DNA from 3 places in the Streptomyces sp. NPDC052496 genome. Region 3 is predicted to be linked to each of the others. Evidence: riboswitches for the same ligand, from Rfam matches in the RefSeq annotation. Region 3 holds a riboswitch; each other region holds the start of a gene.

Region 1 (6,130 bases), on a different contig from region 3:
CGCGAAGGCCGCCAGCGACAGCCCCACGCCTCCGCCCAGACCGAATACGCCGCCCGCCCCCGCCACGGTGCCCGCACCCAGCACGATCGCGGCCACCGCGCCCAGCGAAGCCCCGTTGGAGATGCCCAGCAGGTAGGGGTCCGCCAGAGGGTTGCGCACCAGCGCCTGCGTGGCCGTACCGACGAGTCCGAGGCCCGCGCCGACCAGCGCCGCGAGCAGCGCCCGCGGAACCCGTAGCTGCCAGACGATCAGGTCGTCCGTACCCGGCCGGGGCGGCGCGCCCCCCAGCCGCCGGAACACCACCGACCACACCTCGGCCGGAGCGATGTCGGTGGCACCGAGCGCGACGGCCGCGGTCAGCGCGACGAACAGCGCGGCCAGCAGCCCGCCGGCAAGCCATACGGTACGAGCCGCCCCGACGGCACGAGCCGCCCCACCGCTACTTTCCGAGCCACCGGTACCCTCCGAGCCACCGGTACCAGCCTCACCCGCAACAACGGCCGGCGCCCCCATCAGCGCCCCGCCCCATCCTCGCCCGTACGTCCCTCACCCGTGCGTCCTCCGCCCGTACGCCCCTTGGCCAGACGATCCGGATAAAGCGTCTCCGCGATCCGCCGCACGGTATCCGCGTTCCCCATCCCCGCGATGGTCGTCTGCTCCGAGCCGATACGCAGGAACTTGCCTTCCTTCACCGCACGCAGTCCCGCCGTCGCCGGAAACTCCCTGAGGAACTTCTCGGCCTCGTCGAATGCCTTCTCGTTGGCCGCGGCACTCCCCCGGTTCCGTACGCCGAGCTGAATCCAGTCCGGGTTCTTTCCGACCACGTCCTCCCACGACACCGGCTTGAAGTCGCTCGCACAGTCCGCGAAGACGTTCCGCGCCCCGGCTTCCGTCAGTACCGCGTTGGCCACCTGCCGGTTGCAGACCGCGACGGGCTGCTTCGTCCCCGCGTCGAAATCGAAGAAGAAGTACGACGGCCGCTTCGCCACGGGCACGTCCGCAATGGCCTTGCGTACCGAGGACACCTTCTTCTCCATCTCCGCCACCAGCTGCAACGCGCGCTTCGAGGTGCCCGTGACCTGCCCGAGCCGCCGGATGTCCCCCTCCACCGCGGACAAGTCCTGCTGCGGCGCCTTCTTGCGTGGCGCGCACGCCGTCGAGGCCAGGTAGACGTGCTTGATGCCCGCCGCAGCGAATTCTTCCTCGGTCGGGCCGGCCGCCGCTCCGCCCATGTTGCCCATGGAAGCGAACGTGTCGATATAAACCTCGGCTCCGGAGCCGAGCAGCTTTTCCTTCGGAATCACCGTTTTCCCCAGTACCGGGACACGCTGCGCCTGGGCATCGAGTTCAGGCGGCAACGTTCCCTTCCCCGGCGGAAACCCGGTACCGGCCACCCGGTCGCCCGCTCCCAGCCGAAGCAGCATTTCCAGGCTCGCCGCATTGCTCGTGACGATTTTCCGCGGGGCCGCGGAGAACGTCGTCCGCCGCCCGTCGCAATCGGTGACCGAGACGGGAAAACCACCGGCTCCACCCCCTTGGTCGTTCGCGGCACCGCCTGCCGTACGCCCGCTACCGCCATCGCCACCGCTGCCGCTGTCGCAACCAGTGGCCAGCCCGGCAACCGCCAGCCCCACCAGCACCGCCACCACCGTCCGCCCCCTGACCACCGACCTCGTCGCCCCCACCGAGCCCACCGAGCCCACCGAACTTCCAAAACCCACCGAACTCACCGAACTCACCGAACTCACCGAATCTACTGACCCCACCGAGCCCCCCAACCCCTCACCACAACGCATACGTCCGCTCTCCCTGCCTCTCGACTGCCCGACGGCTCGCCCTTGCGAGCCCAGGACCAGGTAGTCGAGCGGAGAGCGCCACGGGTTCCCGGGACATTGATCCGATGACCATGCCGCTACCTGGCGTTAGAGTGTCCGGGCCGTGGTGTCGGGAAGACCGGTGAAGACCTTCGGGTCCAGACCGGAGCGGCCCTCGCCACTGTGATCGGGAAGTTCCCGCCCCATTCCGTACGTGCCCCGCGCCCGTACGGAGCCACTGGCCGCAGCCCGCGGCCGGGAAGGCCGGGGCGGGCGCGTACACCCGTCAGCCAGGAGACCGGCCACGGCATCTCACGAATTGATCCACGAGGTGCTGGAGCGTGACCACCGGATGTCCCTGTCCGCCGATTCCCCTACCCCTTCCTCCTCTTCTCCCCCTCCCCTCTCATCACCCGCCCCACCCGCCTCAACCGCCTCAACCGCCTCAACCCCTCTCCCCGGATTCCGCTGGCGGCGCCAGGACACCGTGCGGACCGCGGGACTGATGGCGGTCATCGCCGCACTGCACGTCGTCGCCTTCGGCGTGCTCTTCCTCCTGGTCGTGCCGAACCACTACACCGTGGGTTCGCAGGTCTTCGGAGTCGGCCTCGGCGTCACCGCGTACACCCTCGGCATGCGGCACGCCTTCGACGCCGACCACATCGCCGCCATCGACAACACCACCCGCAAACTGATGGCCGACGGCAAGCGCCCGGTCTCGGTGGGCTTCTGGTTCGCGCTCGGGCACTCCAGCGTGGTCGTCGCCATGGCGGCGCTGGTGGCCGGCGGCGCACAGCTGGCCGGCACCCTGCTCGACGACGGATCGAGCACCCACCAGGTGCTCGGCACCGTGGGCACCACGGTCTCCGGCACCTTCCTCTACCTCATCGCCGCGCTGAATCTCGTCGCGCTGGCAGGTATCTGGCGGGTGTTCCGCGCGATGCGGCAGGGCCGGTACGACGAGGCGGAGCTGGAGCAGCACCTCGACTCCCGCGGCTTCATGAACCGCGTACTGGGGCGCTTCACCCGCTCCATCACCCGGCCCGGCCAGATGTACCCGCTCGGCCTGCTCTTCGGCCTCGGCTTCGACACCGCGACCGAGGTGACGCTGATGGTGATGGCGGGCAGCGGCGCGGCGGCCGGGCTGCCGTGGTACGCGATCCTGGTGCTGCCGTTGCTGTTCGCGGCGGGGATGAGCCTGTTCGACACGCTGGACGGTACGTTCATGAACTTCGCGTACCAGTGGGCGTTCTCGAACCCGGTACGCAAGGTCTACTACAACCTCACGATCACCGGCCTGTCGATCGCCGTCGCCTTCTTCATCGGGACCATCGAGCTGGTCACCGTCCTGCACGAGAAGCTGGACCTGACGGACGGCCTGACCGGCTGGATCTCGTCGATCGACCTGGACAACGTGGGCTTCATCATCGTCGGCCTGTTCGTGGTCGTCTGGGCGGCGGCCCTGGCGTACTGGCGGCTGGCCGGAGTGGAAAAGCGCTGGTCGGCGAGGGCCACGGAGGCCCGGGAACCGGCCTGAGCCACCGGATCCCGTGGCCCCGCCACCACCGGAGCTCCCGAGCTCCCGAGCTCCCCTGGTCCCACCGGGCCCACGGGATCCGCCACCTCGACCCCACTCCACCCTCAGGTCGCCGACCCGGCCGCCGCACCCGTCTTCAGGTCACGTCCCCAGCGCGCCAGCTCCGCTTCGAGGTCGAGCGGACGGAGCCGGTCCGGTTCGTCCGGCCCCGGCCACTCCGTACGCGGCACCCGCCACATGACCTCGAACTCGTTGCCGTCCGGATCCTTGGCGTACAACGACTTGGACACCAGATGATCGGTGGCGCCGACCAGCGCCCCCCGCTGCACCAGGTCCGCGGCCACGTCCGCCAGCTCGCCGAGCGTCCCGACCTCCCAGGCCAGGTGGTAGAGCCCCACCCGGCCGTGCTCGGGGCCGGGCGCCGCGGCACCGACCGCGAACAGCCCGAGATCGTGATCGTTGGCCGTCCCCTCCGCACTCAGGAACGCGGCCCTCCCCGGGATCTCGGTATCCACCCGGAACCCCAGCGCCTCCGTATAGAAGGCCACCGCGCGCGCCACGTCCCGTACGTAAAGCACCGCATGATTCAGCCGCCGAACTGCCACATCAATCCCTCCCCTTCCCGCTTCTCACTCACCGCTCACTCCATCTCGCACTCGGCCTGGCACTCGACACTCGGCACTCGCACTCGGCACTCACTCGGCACTCGGCTCAGTCGCGCACCAGCAACATCACGAACGCCACGACCACCCCGAAGACCAGGGCAGCCACCCCGTACGCAAGTCGATGCGTACGCAGGACCGGGAGCAGCCGGTCGACCGCGTACCGACCGGGGCCGGTCAGCGCCAAGGCCGCCGCGCCCGCCGTGAGCAGCAGCTCGTACTCCACACCCTCAGGCGCGAAGAACCCGCCGCCCCACTTCACCGCCAGCGCGTTCACCATCGTCCCGACGACCGCCGCGCCCGCCAGCGGCGTCAGCAGCCCCAGGACCAGCCCCAGGCCGCCCAGCGTCTCGCTGAGGCCGGCCACCACGGCCATGGCCTTGCCGGCCGGGTAGCCGCTGGCCTCGAAGAACTGCCCGGTTCCGTCCAACCCGGGCCCGCTGAACCATCCGAACAGCTTCTGCGCGCCGTGCGCGGCCATGATCAAGCCGACCGCGAGCCGCAACACGAGCAGCCCGACGTCGTACGCGTGCGGGGTGGCGGCATGCCGGTCGTCGACACCGCTGCCGTAATCACGAAGAGGACTGAGGGGGGAAGTCATACGAGCACTCACTTCTATCTGGCCTGTCCGGCCTGTCCTGTCCGGCCTATCTGATCCATCCGGTCTACCTGCTCAGCGCGGCCCGCCCGACCCGGCGACCCCACCAACGCCCTTCAACCTTCAACCAAAATACTTGAAACTTCAAGTCACACCCCAACGATACCCACCACGCCACCCCCAAACACCCCAACCTCACTCCCAAACCTCACCCTCCGTCACCCAACCCTCACACTACGCACCCGCACACACCCGCACCCTGCCCCCACGCACACACCCTCATCCCTCCCCCTCCCCCTCCACCCCCACCCACGTGTCCTTATCGCCCCCACGCCACTCAACGAGCCCCGGCGCATCCAGATCAATGTCATCCGCGTCCGGCGCCAACCCCGCATGCCGCAGGAACTCGGCGACATCGCCACGCCCATGCGCCAACCCGACGATCTGCCCATGAACCGTGACCCGTCGCCGCCCGGACGACGAGGGCGGATGAACGATCACCGGCGGATGCTCAGCCATACCTTCAGCGTGCACCGCAACCAACCACCACGCACGTCGACTGGAGCCCGGCCTGGCAGCCACCACAACGAACGAACATCCTTCTCCAGGACGCTGCGGCTCGGAGACGCCCGCCCTCATTGATGACAGTCACTGATGTCACCCGAAGCCTGTCGCCTACAGCCTGGAAATTCTCCATTCCAGCCGCTGGCACACCGCGCTGACGGAAATAACGGCAGCAGGGGCAAGTGACGGCTGCGCTCCACGAATCGCGGGGGCCTGTCGAGACGCTGACAGCACAGCAATTGGCTGTACGTGCGCTCATCCTCCTGGACATTGGGCATACGGGAGCCGCTCACGAATGCGCCGAACGGGGCGTGCGACTGGGCCCGGATATACCGATCGTCAGGGCGGGCCACGGCCGAAGCAGCCTGGAACAGGGGGTGCTGAGCGATGCTTGGGCAGATGCCGAGGCCGCTCGACGCGCGGACGCCACCGATCCGCTTGCCATCTTCCTGCTGGCGAACCTCCTGCAGGAGCACGGGCAGTTCGAGGAGGCGTTGGGACTACTGTCGACCGCACTGGAGCGGGCGCCGTTCGAGACCGAACTGCGTATTGCCAGGGCCGACGTACTGAACGAAATGGATAGGAAGTCGGAAGCCTTACAGGACCTGAGCATCGTGGTGTCCCGCTGGCCGCACCACGCCGTCGGCCTGATATCCCAGGCCCTGGTACACATCACCTCGGGGAGCGAGGAGGATCTGCGATTCGCGTCCTGCCGTACGGCTTGCCCCGGACAGCCATGCAATGCTCGCGACGCGGGCGGCCATCGAACTGAACGACGAACAGCCCCAGCGCGCACTTGCCCTTATGCCCGAGCCGAGCCATTGCCGTCCGTCCGCCGTCGGAGCGATATGCCACAGCGAAGCCGTGTGCCACATGCTTCTGGACGACCCCGACCGTGCGCTCACTCGGTTGAACGCGGGCTTGTCTGCGTTCCCCCGCAGTCTGGAAATGCTTG
Region 2 (6,130 bases), on a different contig from region 3:
ACGTGCGCACCAGCGGCTCGGGGCCGCCGGTGGACCGGCCGTCGGTGACGACCACCAGCAGCGGCCGGCGCGAGGCGTCCCGCAGCCGCTCCACGCGCAGCACCTCGTGGGCCTTGAGCAGGCCCGCGGACAGCGGTGTGCGGCCGCCGGTGGGCAGCGACTCCAGCCGCGCGGCGCCCGCCTCGACCGACGAGGTGGGCGGCAGCGCCAGTTCGGCCGCCGAGCCGCGGAAGGTGATCATGCCGATCTTGTCGCGCCGCTGGTACGCGTCGAGCAGCAGCGACAGCACCGCGCCCTTGACCGCGCTCATCCGCTTGCGCGCCGCCATCGAACCGGACGCGTCCACGACGAAGAGCACCAGATTGCCCTCCCGGCCCTCACGCACCGCCTCGCGCAGGTCGTCCCGGCGGACGACGAGCCCCGGACCGCTGCGTCCGCGCGCCACCTGGTGCGGCGCGGCGGCCTGCACGGTCGCGGCCAGGTGCAGCTTGGTCAGGGTGCCCTGCGGGCGGCGGGCGCCGGTGGTGCGGCCGTGTGCCGTACGGGCCCGCGAGCGGCGGCCGTCCGCACCCTCGCCGAGCCCCGGGACGTCGAGGCGCCGGGTACGGAACGGGTCGCCGGCCGCGACGGCGGCCTTTTCGCCGCCTCCGCCCGGGGTGTCCTCCTGCGGGCCGTCGGACTCCGGGCCGGCGGCCCGCGCCTTCGGGTCGGCGGGGGCCGGTTCCGGATCCGGGGCCTGCGACTGCTCGGGCAGCTGCGGCTGGTCGTGCGGCGCCTGCGCGTCCTGGCCCTGCGGGCCGTCCGCGCCGCCGTCACCGTCGCCGTCCTGCGGCGGCTGTCCGCCGCCCGGCCCGTCGGGGCCGTCGTCGGGGCCGCCGTCCGGGTCCGGGTCGGGCTCCGAGTCGTCGTCGTCCGCGGCGAACTCCTCCAGCACCTGGTCGAGTTTGTCCTCGTCCAGGCCGGGCGCGTCGAAGGGATTGCGACGGCGCCGGTGGGGGAGCGCCAGGAGGGCGGCCTGCCGTACGTCCTCCTCGCGGACCTCCGTACGGCCCGCCCACGCGGCCAGCGCGCCGGCAGTACGCGCCATCACGATGTCCGCGCGCATCCCGTCGACCTCGAACGCGGCACACACCGCGGCGATCTGCCGCAGCACCGCGTCCCCGAGGACCACCTCAGGCAGCAGTGCCCGCGCGGCGGCGATCCGCTCCCGCAGCTCGCCCTCCTCGGCGGCCCAGCGCGCTGCGAAGCCCGCCGGGTCGGCGTCGTAGGCCAGACGGCGCCGGACGACCTCGACCCGCTGGTCCGGCTCGCGGGACGCGGCGACCTCGACGGTCAGTCCGAAGCGGTCCAGCAACTGCGGCCGCAGCTCGCCCTCTTCAGGGTTCATGGTGCCGACGAGCAGGAAGCGCGCGGCGTGCCGTACGGAGACGCCTTCGCGCTCGACGTACGAGGCGCCCATGGCGGCGGCGTCCAGCAGCAGGTCCACGAGGTGGTCGTGGAGCAGGTTGACCTCGTCCACGTACAGGATGCCGCGGTGCGCGTCCGCCAGCAGGCCGGGCTCGAAAGCCTTCACGCCTTCCGACAGCGCGCGCTCGATGTCCAGCGCGCCGACCAGGCGGTCCTCGGAGGCGCCGACGGGCAGCTCGACCATGCGGGCCGGGCGCTCCTCCGCGCCGGCCGCCTCGTGCGGGCCGTCCGGGCACGCCGGGTCCGGCGCGGCGGGGTCGCAGGAGAAGCGGCAGCCGGTCACGACCGGGACGTCCGGCATCAGCGCCGTCAGGCCCCGCACGATCGTCGACTTCGCGGTGCCCTTCTCGCCGCGGACGAGCACCCCGCCGATGGCCGGCGAGATGGCGTTGAGCAGCAGGCTCAGCCGCATGTCGGACATGCCGACGACCGCGGTGAACGGGTAAGGGACCGATGCCATTAAGGAGTACCCCCTTCGAGGGACGTGCGGTGTGCGGGCGCGGCGGAGGCCGCGCCGGGTGCGGCCGGGGTGCGGGGCGGCGGTATCGGTGGCGCCCCCGGCGGTACGAACGGCAGCCCGGCCGGCACCCCGTCCTCGATCAGCCGCAGCAGCGCCTCCGTGTCCGCGTGCTCCTCGATCAGGTCGCCGAGCCTGTCGAGCTGCTCCTCGCGCAGCGCGGCGAAACTGGTGTCCGGCGCGGGGACGAACGCCCGGCCCGCGTCGGCGGCCACCCGCCGCAGGAACGCCCGCCGGAAGCCGTCGCTCTCCAGGGAGCCGTGCCAGTGGGTGCCCCAGACCGATCCGGACCGGCAGCCGTCCAGGAAGGGCTGCCCGCCGAGGACCTCGGCCACGCCGTGGTGGATCTCGTACCCCTCGACCGGCTGACCCAGCTCCTCGCCGGACGGCCGGGCCAGGGTCTTGTCCGCCGCGAACCGTACGCGTACGGGCAGCAGGCCCAGCCCGTCCACCGTCCCGGCCTTCGACTCGACCTCGTCCTCGATCCGCTCGCCCAGCATCTGGAAACCGCCGCAGATGCCGAGCACCGGGCGGCCCTCCGCCGCCCGCCGCCGGACCGCGTCCGCGATGCCGCGCTCGCGCAGCCACTGGAGCGCGCGGACGGTGCCGCGGGTGCCGGGCAGGACGACGAGGTCGGCGTCGGCCAGTTCCTCGGGGCGGTCCACGAACCGGACCACGACGCCCGGTTCGGCGGCCAGCGCGTCCACGTCCGTGAAGTTCGACATCAGCGGTACGGCGGCCACCGCGACCCGCAGCACGTCGGCACCGTGCGGCGGCGCCACGACGCTCTCGCGCACCGCGCCGCGCAGCGACACCCGCAGGCCGTCCTCCTCGTCGATGCCCAGACCGTGCGCGAACGGCAGCACCCCGAGGGTGGGCCGCCCGGTCAGCTCCTTCAGCATCTCCAGGCCCGGTTCCAGCAGCGTCACATCGCCCCGGAACTTGTTGACCAGATAGCCCGCGACCAGCGCCTGGTCCTCCGGGGACAGCAGCGCCGTGGTGCCGAAGAACGAGGCGAACACCCCGCCCCGGTCGATGTCGCCGACCACCACGGCCGGGATACGGGCGGCGCGCGCGATGCCCATGTTCACGATGTCGGTACGCCGCAGGTTGATCTCCGCCGGGCTGCCGGCACCCTCGCAGATCACCGCGTCGTGCGTACGGCGCAGCTCCTGGAGGCAGTCCGTGACCGTACCGAGCAGCTGCTCCTGGCGCCCCGCGTGGTAGCCGCGCGCGCTCAGCTCGCCCACCGGCTTGCCCATCAGCACGACCTGGCTGCTGCGGTCACTGCCCGGCTTCAGCAGCACCGGGTTCATCAGCGCGCTCGGCTCGACGCGCGCCGCCGCTGCCTGCATGGCCTGTGCCCGCCCGATCTCCGCGCCCTCGCGCGTCACGAACGAGTTCAGCGACATGTTCTGTGCCTTGAAGGGCGCCACCTTGACGCCCTTGCGGGCCAGCCAGCGGCAGATGCCCGCCGTCACCACGCTCTTGCCCGCGTCGGACGTGGTGCCCGCCACCAGCAGCCCGCCGCCGAGCGGAGCCCCACCCGAACCGTTCACCTGGCACTCCTCGCCGTGCGTGCGTTGCCGCTCACTTGGTCCTCCTGGCCGTACGGGAGCGCCGCAGCGCCCCGGCCGCCAGCCTGCCCGTCACCGTGGCCGCCAGCGCCAGCGCGCTCACCCGGCGCGACAGCCGCACGGCCCGCTCGACGTCCGCCACCGCGACGGGCCGCCCGGCGTCACCGTTGAGCACCGGCCGGTGCTCGACCCGGCCGCCGTACGCCAGCGTGCCGCCCAGCCGCACGCCCAGCGCCCCGGCGAACGCCGCCTCCACCGGGCCCGCGTTCGGGCTCGGGTGGGACGGGCCGTCCTGCCGCCAGGCGCGCCACGCGCCCCGCCGGTCCGGACCGGCCAGCACCGCCAGCGCGGCGGTCAGCCGGGAGCCGGGGAAGCCGGCCACGTCGTCGAGGCGGGCCGAAGCCCAGCCGAAGCGGCGGTAGCGCGGGGACTTGTGGCCCACCATCGCGTCCAGCGTGTTGACGGCACGGAACGCCAGCAGCCCCGGCACGCCCGCGACCGCGCCCCACACCAGGGCGCCGACCACCGCGTCCGAGGTGTTCTCGGCGACGGACTCGACCACCGCGCGCGCCAGCTGCTGCCCGTCCAGGGCCTGCGGGTCGCGCCCGCACAGGTGCGGCAGGCGCTCGCGCGCCACGTCGAGGTCGCCCACGGCGAGCGCGCCGCCGACGGCCCGCGCCTCGCGGCCCAGCGAGGTGCCGCCCAGGACGGCCCAGGTGGCGGCGGCGGTCAGCGCGACGGAGGCGGGAAAGGCGGCGGGGGAGCGGCGCACGGCGCGGTCCAGCAGCGCGGCACCGGCGGCGGTGCCGCCCGCGAGCAGCGCGGTGTGCAGGGCGCCGCGCCCGCGGTCGTCGCGCCACAGGCGGCGTTCCACGGCGGCCGCGGCCCGCCCGAAGGCGGCCACGGGGTGACCGCGCCGGGGATCGCCCACGGCCAGGTCGCCGAGGAAGCCGAGGGCCGCGCCGCACGCGTAGCCGGCGTGTTCGGCACGCATCGGATCAGACCGCCGTCACGCCTCGGAGGGGCGGCGTGGGGGTACGTCCAGCAGATCTCGAACTGCGGCCGGGCATGGCGGTAGGTCCTCACTCAGGGTCCGCGCCCTGGTTCGACGGATACGGCGACGAGAGTCTCCTGGCTCCCCGGATCGGCGCTTCCCCCGGCCTTCCAGTCCGTACGGGAACCTGCGTCGCGGGACGCGGACCGTGGCCCTTGGTGGAGGGGCGCTCCCCGGTGACAGTGGCGGGACCGCGCCGGATTCTCACCGGACTTCCTCATCTGTCGCCGATTGGCTCCGGCAGTCCACCACGCTCCGCGAAGCCCGTCAACTCGCGCTTGACCTGCGGCGCGGGGCCGTGCCGGTGCCTGTGTCCAAGGACACAGCGGCCGGTGCCCGGCACGCCGCGGAAGGACGTCCGGCGAACGACGACGGGGCGCCCGGCGGACGCGGCGGGTGCCGCGGCCACCGGACGCCCCGGGGCGCCGTGCCGGTGCCGGTCAGGCGGCGACGATCAGATAGATCCCGTACGCCACGGCCGCCGCGCACAGCGCGAAGCAGGCGTACGCCCCGGCCCGCGCCGCGCCGCCGGGCGCGCCGGCGGTCACCGGCGCGCCCTCCTGCCGCGGCGTGCGGGACGTGCCGACGATGCCGAGGGTGAACAGGCCCACGATCCCGACCGTCACGACCAGCGTGACACCGAAGACCTGGCCGAGCGCTGCCCAGTCGATGCTCATTGCGTTCTCGTTCCTCCGTGGGAGCCGTGCGGCCGGGTCAGCCGGCGGCCGAGCCGGCCTTGGCGCGGCGCCGGTCGTGCGTCTCGTGCGGGTGGGCGGCCACCGGGTCGGCGATCACCGGGGCGGCGCCGACCGGGTCCGCGAGCGGCGCTCCGGCCACCGCGGGCGCCGGGACGGCGGCCACGACCGGGCCGGCGGGCGGCGGCGCGACGGCCTGCAGCGCGGTGGTGACGACGCCGGCGGGCTCCGCCGCCGGGCCCTCGTTGACGTTGGTGTGGTCCACCGGCTTGCGCCGGGAGGCCATCCAGATCGCGCCGCAGACGGCGAGGGCCAGGACGGCGACGGCCGCGATGCCCCAGTCGCCCTGGTCGGCCAGGAGCGCGGCACCGGCCGCGACCAGCCCGGCGGCCGGCAGCGTCAGGCACCAGGCGGCGGCCATCCGGCCCGCCGTGGACCAGCGCACCACGCCGCCCTTGCGGCCCAGGCCGGAGCCCATCACCGCGCCGGAGCACACCTGGGTGGTGGAGAGCGCGAAGCCGAGGTGGGAGGAGGCCAGGATGGTGGCCGCGGCGCCGGTCTGGGCGGCGAAGCCCTGCGGCGGCTGGATGTCGGTGATGCCCTTGCCCATCGTGCGGATGATCCGCCAGCCGCCCAGGTACGTGCCGAGGGCGATGGCCAGGCCGGCCGAGGCGATGACCCACAGCGGCGGGTCGGCGTGCGGCGCGACGACGCCGCCGGTGATCAGCGCGAGGGTGATCACGCCCATCGTCTTCTGGGCGTCGTTGGTGCCGTGGGCGAGGGAGACCAGCGCGGCCGAGGCGATCTGCCCGGCGCGGTA
Region 3 (6,130 bases):
TGCGCGCAGCCACCTGCCGTGTTCAGGCGGACGCCCGCAGCCAGTCCTCGAAGCGGGTCGCGGCCAGGCGGGCGTGGCCCTCCGCGGGAACCAGGCTGCGCTCCGCCAGTTCGGAGCCGAAGTAGCGGGCGTGCGGGTCGGTGACCACCTTGCGCGGGTCGTGCCAGGCACGCAGGGCGCGGGCGATGAGTTCGTCGAAGCGGAACTGCTGGGGGCCGGCCACCTCGGTGACGCCTTTCAGCGGGGCCGCCACCGCGGTCGCGGCCACCGCCTCGGCGACGTCCTCGGCGGCCATGGGCTGGAAGAGCACGGGCGCCACGCGCACGGTGTCGCCCTCGGTGGCGGTGTCGGCGATGCCCCTGACGAACTCGAAGAACTGCGTCGCCCGGACGATCGAGTACGGGACCGGCCCCTGCCTGATCAGGCGCTCCTGGGTCAGCTTCGCCTGGAAGTAGCCGTTGTCGGGCAGGCCGTCGACACCGACGATCGACAGCGCCAGGTGGTGCGTCACGCCCGCCTTCGCCTCGGCGGCCAGCAGGTTGCGGGTGGAGGTGGTGAAGAAGTCGAGCACCGCCGATGCCTCGAAGGAGGGCGAGTTGGCCACGTCCACGACCACCTGGGCCCCGGTCAGCGCGGCGGCCAGGCCCTCGCCGGTGAGGGTGTCGACGCCGGTGCCCGGCGCGGCGGCCACCGCCTCGTGCCCGCGCTCGCCGAGTTTGCCGACCACGGTGCCGCCGATGAGGCCGGTGCCTCCGATGACCACGATCTTCACGTCGTTCGCTCCTCGCGCTGATGACGCCTCGGGGGCGTGCAGGTGTCAGGACTGCCGTGGCACGCGCAGGCGGGCGCGCTGGGCCAGTTCGCCGGGAGACGAGTCCCATTGTGTCCGCAGGCCCGGCCGGCCCGGTGAGCACCGAACCGGACACATCGCCCGGTCGGCAGGCCGGCCGGGCGCTCGCCGTACAGCCGCCCCGCGCGCTTCTCCCCCGGTGTCTCATCTCACGTACCGCCATGTGAGCAGGGGTGTCCGTACGGGGCGTGCTGGATCTACGCTGTGCGGTGCAGCTGGTTCGCCCTGCTCGCCAGGCAGGCGCGTCGCAAGAGGGAACCCGGTGGGAATCCGGGACTGCCCCGCAGCGGTGAGCGGGAACGACCGCCGTCATACGCACTGGATCCGGGCCGCGGATCCGGGAAGCGACGGCCAGTAGGTGTCCGCCGGGCGAAGGTCCGGCAGGCGTGCTCGCGAGTCCGAAGACCTGCCCGTTGCCCGCGTACGTCCATACGTGCGCGGCGTCCGGTGACCTCGAGGGCGGGTCGGCGACCACAGGAGCGAGCACGGGTGCCGTCCGGCGCCGTGCGGCTCGCCGGGTGCGTCCTTCCTTCGCGTTCTCGTCCCGTCACCGGGCTCGGAGAAGATCACGCTCGCGAAGGAGAGTTCCGTGACAGCGAAGCCCGCAGCCGCGGCAGCACGGGCCACCGTGTACGGCTACCCCCGCCAGGGACAGCACCGGGAACTGAAGAAGGCCGTCGAGGGGTACTGGAAGGGCCGCGTGAGCGCGGACGCCCTTCAGGAGACCGCGCGGGACCTGCGCCGTGCGAACTGGCAGCAGCTGGCCGAAGCCGGCATCCACGAGGTACCGACCGGTGACTTCTCGTTCTACGACCACGTGCTGGACACCAGCGTCATGGTCGGTGCCGTCCCGGAACGGCACCGCGCCGCCGTCGCGGCCGACGCCCTGGACGGATACTTCGCGATGGCGCGCGGCACGCAGGACGTGGCGCCGCTGGAGATGACCAAGTGGTTCGACACGAACTACCACTACCTCGTCCCCGAACTGGGCCCCGACACGGTCTTCACCACCGACTCCGGCAAGCAGACCGGCGAGGTGCGCGAAGCGCTCGCGCTCGGGCTGGCGCCGCGCCCGGTCCTCGTCGGCCCGGTGACCTACCTCCTGTTGTCCAAGCCCGCCCCCGGCGTCGCCGCCGGCTTCGATCCGCTGACCCTGCTCGACCGGCTCCTGCCCGTCTACGCGGAGGTCCTGGCCGACCTCCGCGCGGCCGGTGCCGCGTGGGTGCAGCTGGACGAGCCCGCTCTGGTGCAGGACCGCACCCCGGCCGAACTCCACGCCGCCGAGCGCGCCTACCGCGTCCTCGGCACCCTCACCGACCGCCCGAAGCTGCTGGTCGCCTCGTACTTCGACCAGCTCGGCGAGGCCCTGCCGGTGCTCGCCAAGGCCCCCGTCGACGGTCTCGCGCTGGACTTCACCGAGGCCGCCGCCGGCAATCTGGACGCGCTCGCCGCCGCGGGCGGCCTGCCCGGCAAGCGGCTGGTCGCCGGGGTCGTCAACGGCCGCAACATCTGGCTCAACGATTACGAGAAGTCGCTGGCCACGCTCGGTACGCTGCTGGGCCTGGCCGGTCAGGTCGATGTGGCCGCCTCCTGCTCCCTGCTGCACGTACCGCTCGACGCCACTGCCGAGCGCGACATCGACCCGCAGGTGCTGCGCTGGCTCGCGTTCGCCCGGCAGAAGTGCAGCGAGATCGCCACCCTCGCCCGCGGCCTCGCGCAGGGCACCCACGCGATCGCCGCCGAACTGGCCGCCAACCGCGCGGACCTGGCCTCCCGCGCCGGTTCCGCGATCACCCACGATCCCGCCGTACGGGCCCGGGCCGCCGCCGTCACCGACGCCGACGGCCGCCGCTCGGCACCGTACGCCGAGCGGGCCACCGCCCAGCGGGCCCACCTGGGCCTGCCCCTGCTGCCGACCACCACCATCGGCTCCTTCCCGCAGACCGCCGCACTGCGCACCGCCCGGGCCGACCTGCGCGCGGGGCGGATCGGCACGGCCGGGTACGAGGAGCGCGTCAAGAGCGAGATCCGCGAGGTGCTCTCCTTCCAGGAGGAGGCGGGCATCGACGTCCTCGTGCACGGCGAGCCCGAACGCAACGACATGGTGCAGTACTTCGCCGAACAGCTGACCGGCTACCTCGCCACGCAGCACGGCTGGGTCCAGTCGTACGGCACCCGGTACGTCCGCCCGCCGGTCCTCGCCGGAGACATCTCGCGGCCCGAGCCCATGACGGTGCGGTGGACGACGTACGCGCAGTCGCTCACCGACCGGCCCGTCAAGGGGATGCTGACCGGCCCGGTCACCATGCTCGCCTGGTCCTTCGTCCGGGACGACCAGCCGCTCGCCGACACCGCCCGCCAGGTGGCGCTGGCCCTGCGCGACGAGGTCGGCGACCTGGAGGCGGCCGGTACCCGGGTCATCCAGGTGGACGAACCGGCCCTGCGCGAGACGCTGCCGCTGCGCACCGCCGGCCGGGCGGCCTACCTGGCCTGGGCCACCGAGGCGTTCCGCCTCACCACCGGCGGGGTGCGGGACCGGACGCAGATCCACACGCACATGTGCTACGCCGAGTTCGGCGACATCGTCCAGGCCATCGACGACCTCGACGCCGACGTGATCAGCCTGGAGGCCGCCCGCTCCCACATGCAGGTGGCCCGCGAACTGGCGGAACACGGCTACCCGCGGGAGGCCGGCCCCGGCGTGTACGACATCCACTCGCCGCGCGTGCCGAGCGCCGAGGAGGCGGCGAGCCTCCTGCGCAAGGGCCTCGACGCCATCCCGGCCGAGCGCCTGTGGGTCAACCCGGACTGCGGCCTGAAGACCCGCGGCTGGCCCGAGACCCGCGCGTCCCTGGAGAACCTCGTCGCGGCCGCACGCACGGTGCGGGCGGAGCTGCCCTCGTCCTGACGCGGTGGCGGGCCGTCCGCCGCCGGAGGCGGGCGGCGGACGGCCCGCGGCAGAATGTTCCGTAAACTGCTGTTTTTCGCGACGCACCGAGGAACCGCAGTTGACCCCGTATTCCCTGGCGTTCTACCTGGACGTCGTCACCACCGGTACCGTTCTCGGCCTGCGGCACACCGATGCGCCCGGCCGCGTGGCCGAGGTACTGGGGCCGGACTTCGGTGAGAACCTGTTCAGTGAGCACAGCCTGGGCTATTCCTATGCCCTGCCCGAATTCTTCTGGGACCGCGCATCCGGTGACGCGCCCTGGACGGGTCACCATTTCACCTTGCAGGTGCACAGGCTGGCCCACCGGAGTCGTGACCATGTCGACGAGGCGATCCGCGCCCGGTACGGGCGCTTCGCTCCCAGGCTGCGGTTCGAGAAGCTGCGGCGGCTGCTGGAACGGCGCGGCGTTCCGCTGGTGGAGGTCCCGGATCCGTGGAACGCGCCGCACTACCGGATGTTCTGGCAGCCGGAGTCCCAGGTCTCCGTCTGCGTCGTCAGTTGCTACGGCGAGTTCCTCACACCGGACCGTCTGCGGGTCGGCGACGTGTACCACATCCAGGCACCGATGACCGCCGAACAGGTCGAGGCGCGAAGGGCGCGGGCCACCGCTCAGGGGCTTGGGAACAGCGGCTGACCGGCGCGTCGGCGGATTGGCAACGTTGGCAACGGCGCGGGGAAAGATGCGCGGACATTGGCAACAGGCCACGATTGCCGGTCTTCGGCGCCCCTGCGAGAGTCTTCGTACGGCCGGCGGCCGACGGCCGCACACACGGCCAGGGCTGAGGGGCCCTGGCGTGCCGCCGGGGTGAGGGTTCCGGTCGCAGAGCGGGCGGGCGCGGAGCAGGACTGAGGCTGCTCCGCGCCCGCCCGTGGCAGCGACAGGGGGCCGTTCCGAGGAGCGGTCAGCTCTTCTCCGCGCTCTCCAGGACGATCTGCAGCTCGACCTCCTGGTCGCCCGAGACCGTGCCTTCCGTACGGACGGAGAACGCGCGCGTCAGCACGTCCCGCAGCCGGTCCACGGCCAGGTGGCTGCCCTGGAGGTCGGCGGTGACGGCGGCGGACAGGTCCGCGTTCGGCCGGACGTCGCCGCGCACTTCCGAGGTCTCGAACGTCTCGGTCCAGACCGTCGGGTGTCCGGGCTGCTTCCGCTGGTCGTGCGCGGTGTCGCCGTCGGCCCGGTCGGAGGCGAAGCAGCTGCGCAGGGTGCTGAGCACGGTCTCGGCGTCGGCCGTGGACTGTGCGCTGAGCACGACCTCGGCCGGCTCGGCGTTGTGGGGTGTGCGGGTCATGTGGGCTGTGTCCTCTCCGCGCTGTGCTTCGGTGGGGTGCGGCGGGCTTCCTTGGCCGCCCGTTGGGGTACGACGGTGTACTTGGGGTCCTCGGCGGAGGCGATGCCGGCCGCGAAGATCCCGAAGCGGGTGCAGGCGGAGCCGGCCAGCAGGGCCAGGCCGCCCGCGGCCGCCAGCGTGCGGGACCGGCCTCCGCACGCGGCACCCACGGCGGCACCGGCCGCGGTGAGCGTCCGCGCCGTACGGAGCAGTGTGCCGGCCCGCCCCTGGTGCCAGGTCTCCGCGACCATGCCGAGGCGCCGTTCGGCGGCCTTGGTGACCGCTTCGTCGGCGACCGCGGCCAGTACCGCGGCGCAGCGGGCGGGCGCGGTCTCCCGTACGGGGCCGACGACGAGCGCCATGCCGGAGGCGGCGGCCGTCGCCGACGCCGCGAACAGGTACGGGAGTTCGCGGTGCGCGCCGTGCCAGGCGGGGACGGCGGTGTCCGCCGCGAGGACCGCGGTGTAGGTGGCGACGGCCGGTCCGAGGAGCGCGGCGGCGCCGGTCGCCACGGCGCCCGCCCGGGGCAGCCGCCCGGTGACCGCGGAAGCCGCCGCGGCGCCCGCGGCGGGCCCGTAGGCCGCCAGCAGCCAGGAGCCGACGCTCATCGGCGAGGTCGGCTTGAGCACCCGCAGCATGTTCCCGAACCGGCTCGGCCTGCCGAGGTCGTTGACGAGCGCGGCGGTGGACAGGGTGACCGCCGCGAGCGAGGAGACCTTCATGGCGGTGGCGGTGGCGGTGCGTCCGGTCGCGTGCGCTCCGGCGGCCAGCACCGATCCGGCACCGGCCAGCCCGCCGAGGAAGAAGTAGCCGGCGATGTCCCGGGCGCGCCAGGCGGGCGCCTTGATGACGGGTCTGCCGTAGTACGACGCGAACTCGGCGGGCGGCGCCATCAGCTGCTCGCCGCGCCCGCCCCGGCCACGTCTGCCGCCCTTGCGCCGTCCTCGCCCGTCGGCGCCCGGCCCGCCCCGCAGCATCTCCGGCGCGGCGTCGCGCCCCGGG

What was found. A riboswitch is a leader RNA that binds a small molecule or an ion and turns the genes downstream of it on or off. The one in region 3 is predicted to bind cobalamin.
Region 1: it holds a riboswitch for cobalamin, as region 3 does, so the genes downstream of both, AB0L45_RS32140 (HoxN/HupN/NixA family nickel/cobalt transporter) here and metE (5-methyltetrahydropteroyltriglutamate--homocysteine S-methyltransferase) in region 3, are expected to answer to the same signal.
Region 2: it holds a riboswitch for cobalamin, as region 3 does, so the genes downstream of both, AB0L45_RS36685 (cobalamin biosynthesis protein) here and metE (5-methyltetrahydropteroyltriglutamate--homocysteine S-methyltransferase) in region 3, are expected to answer to the same signal.

The regions. Positions count from the first base shown of each region.
Region 1 covers NZ_JBFAUH010000029.1:100,503-106,632, forward strand. Annotated here, with positions in the region: gene AB0L45_RS32130 (iron ABC transporter permease) at 1-513, opposite strand, end outside; gene AB0L45_RS32135 (ABC transporter substrate-binding protein) at 513-1,649, opposite strand; cobalamin riboswitch at 1,923-2,136, shown strand; gene AB0L45_RS32140 (HoxN/HupN/NixA family nickel/cobalt transporter) at 2,167-3,351, shown strand; gene AB0L45_RS32145 (VOC family protein) at 3,456-3,956, opposite strand; gene AB0L45_RS32150 (DoxX family protein) at 4,063-4,614, opposite strand; gene AB0L45_RS32155 (hypothetical protein) at 4,891-5,130, opposite strand; gene AB0L45_RS32160 (hypothetical protein) at 5,553-6,130, shown strand, end outside.
Region 2 covers NZ_JBFAUH010000043.1:31,716-37,845, reverse strand. Annotated here, with positions in the region: gene AB0L45_RS36695 (putative cobaltochelatase) at 1-1,927, opposite strand, end outside; gene AB0L45_RS36690 (cobyric acid synthase) at 1,927-3,543, opposite strand; gene AB0L45_RS36685 (cobalamin biosynthesis protein) at 3,575-4,555, opposite strand; cobalamin riboswitch at 4,686-4,836, opposite strand; gene AB0L45_RS36680 (hypothetical protein) at 5,056-5,292, opposite strand; gene AB0L45_RS36675 (inorganic phosphate transporter) at 5,330-6,130, opposite strand, start outside.
Region 3 covers NZ_JBFAUH010000014.1:150,261-156,390, reverse strand. Annotated here, with positions in the region: gene AB0L45_RS20200 (NmrA family NAD(P)-binding protein) at 23-772, opposite strand; cobalamin riboswitch at 1,050-1,279, shown strand; gene metE (5-methyltetrahydropteroyltriglutamate--homocysteine S-methyltransferase) at 1,440-3,758, shown strand; gene AB0L45_RS20190 (hypothetical protein) at 3,859-4,434, shown strand; gene AB0L45_RS20185 (hypothetical protein) at 4,703-5,089, opposite strand; gene nrfD (NrfD/PsrC family molybdoenzyme membrane anchor subunit) at 5,086-6,130, opposite strand, start outside.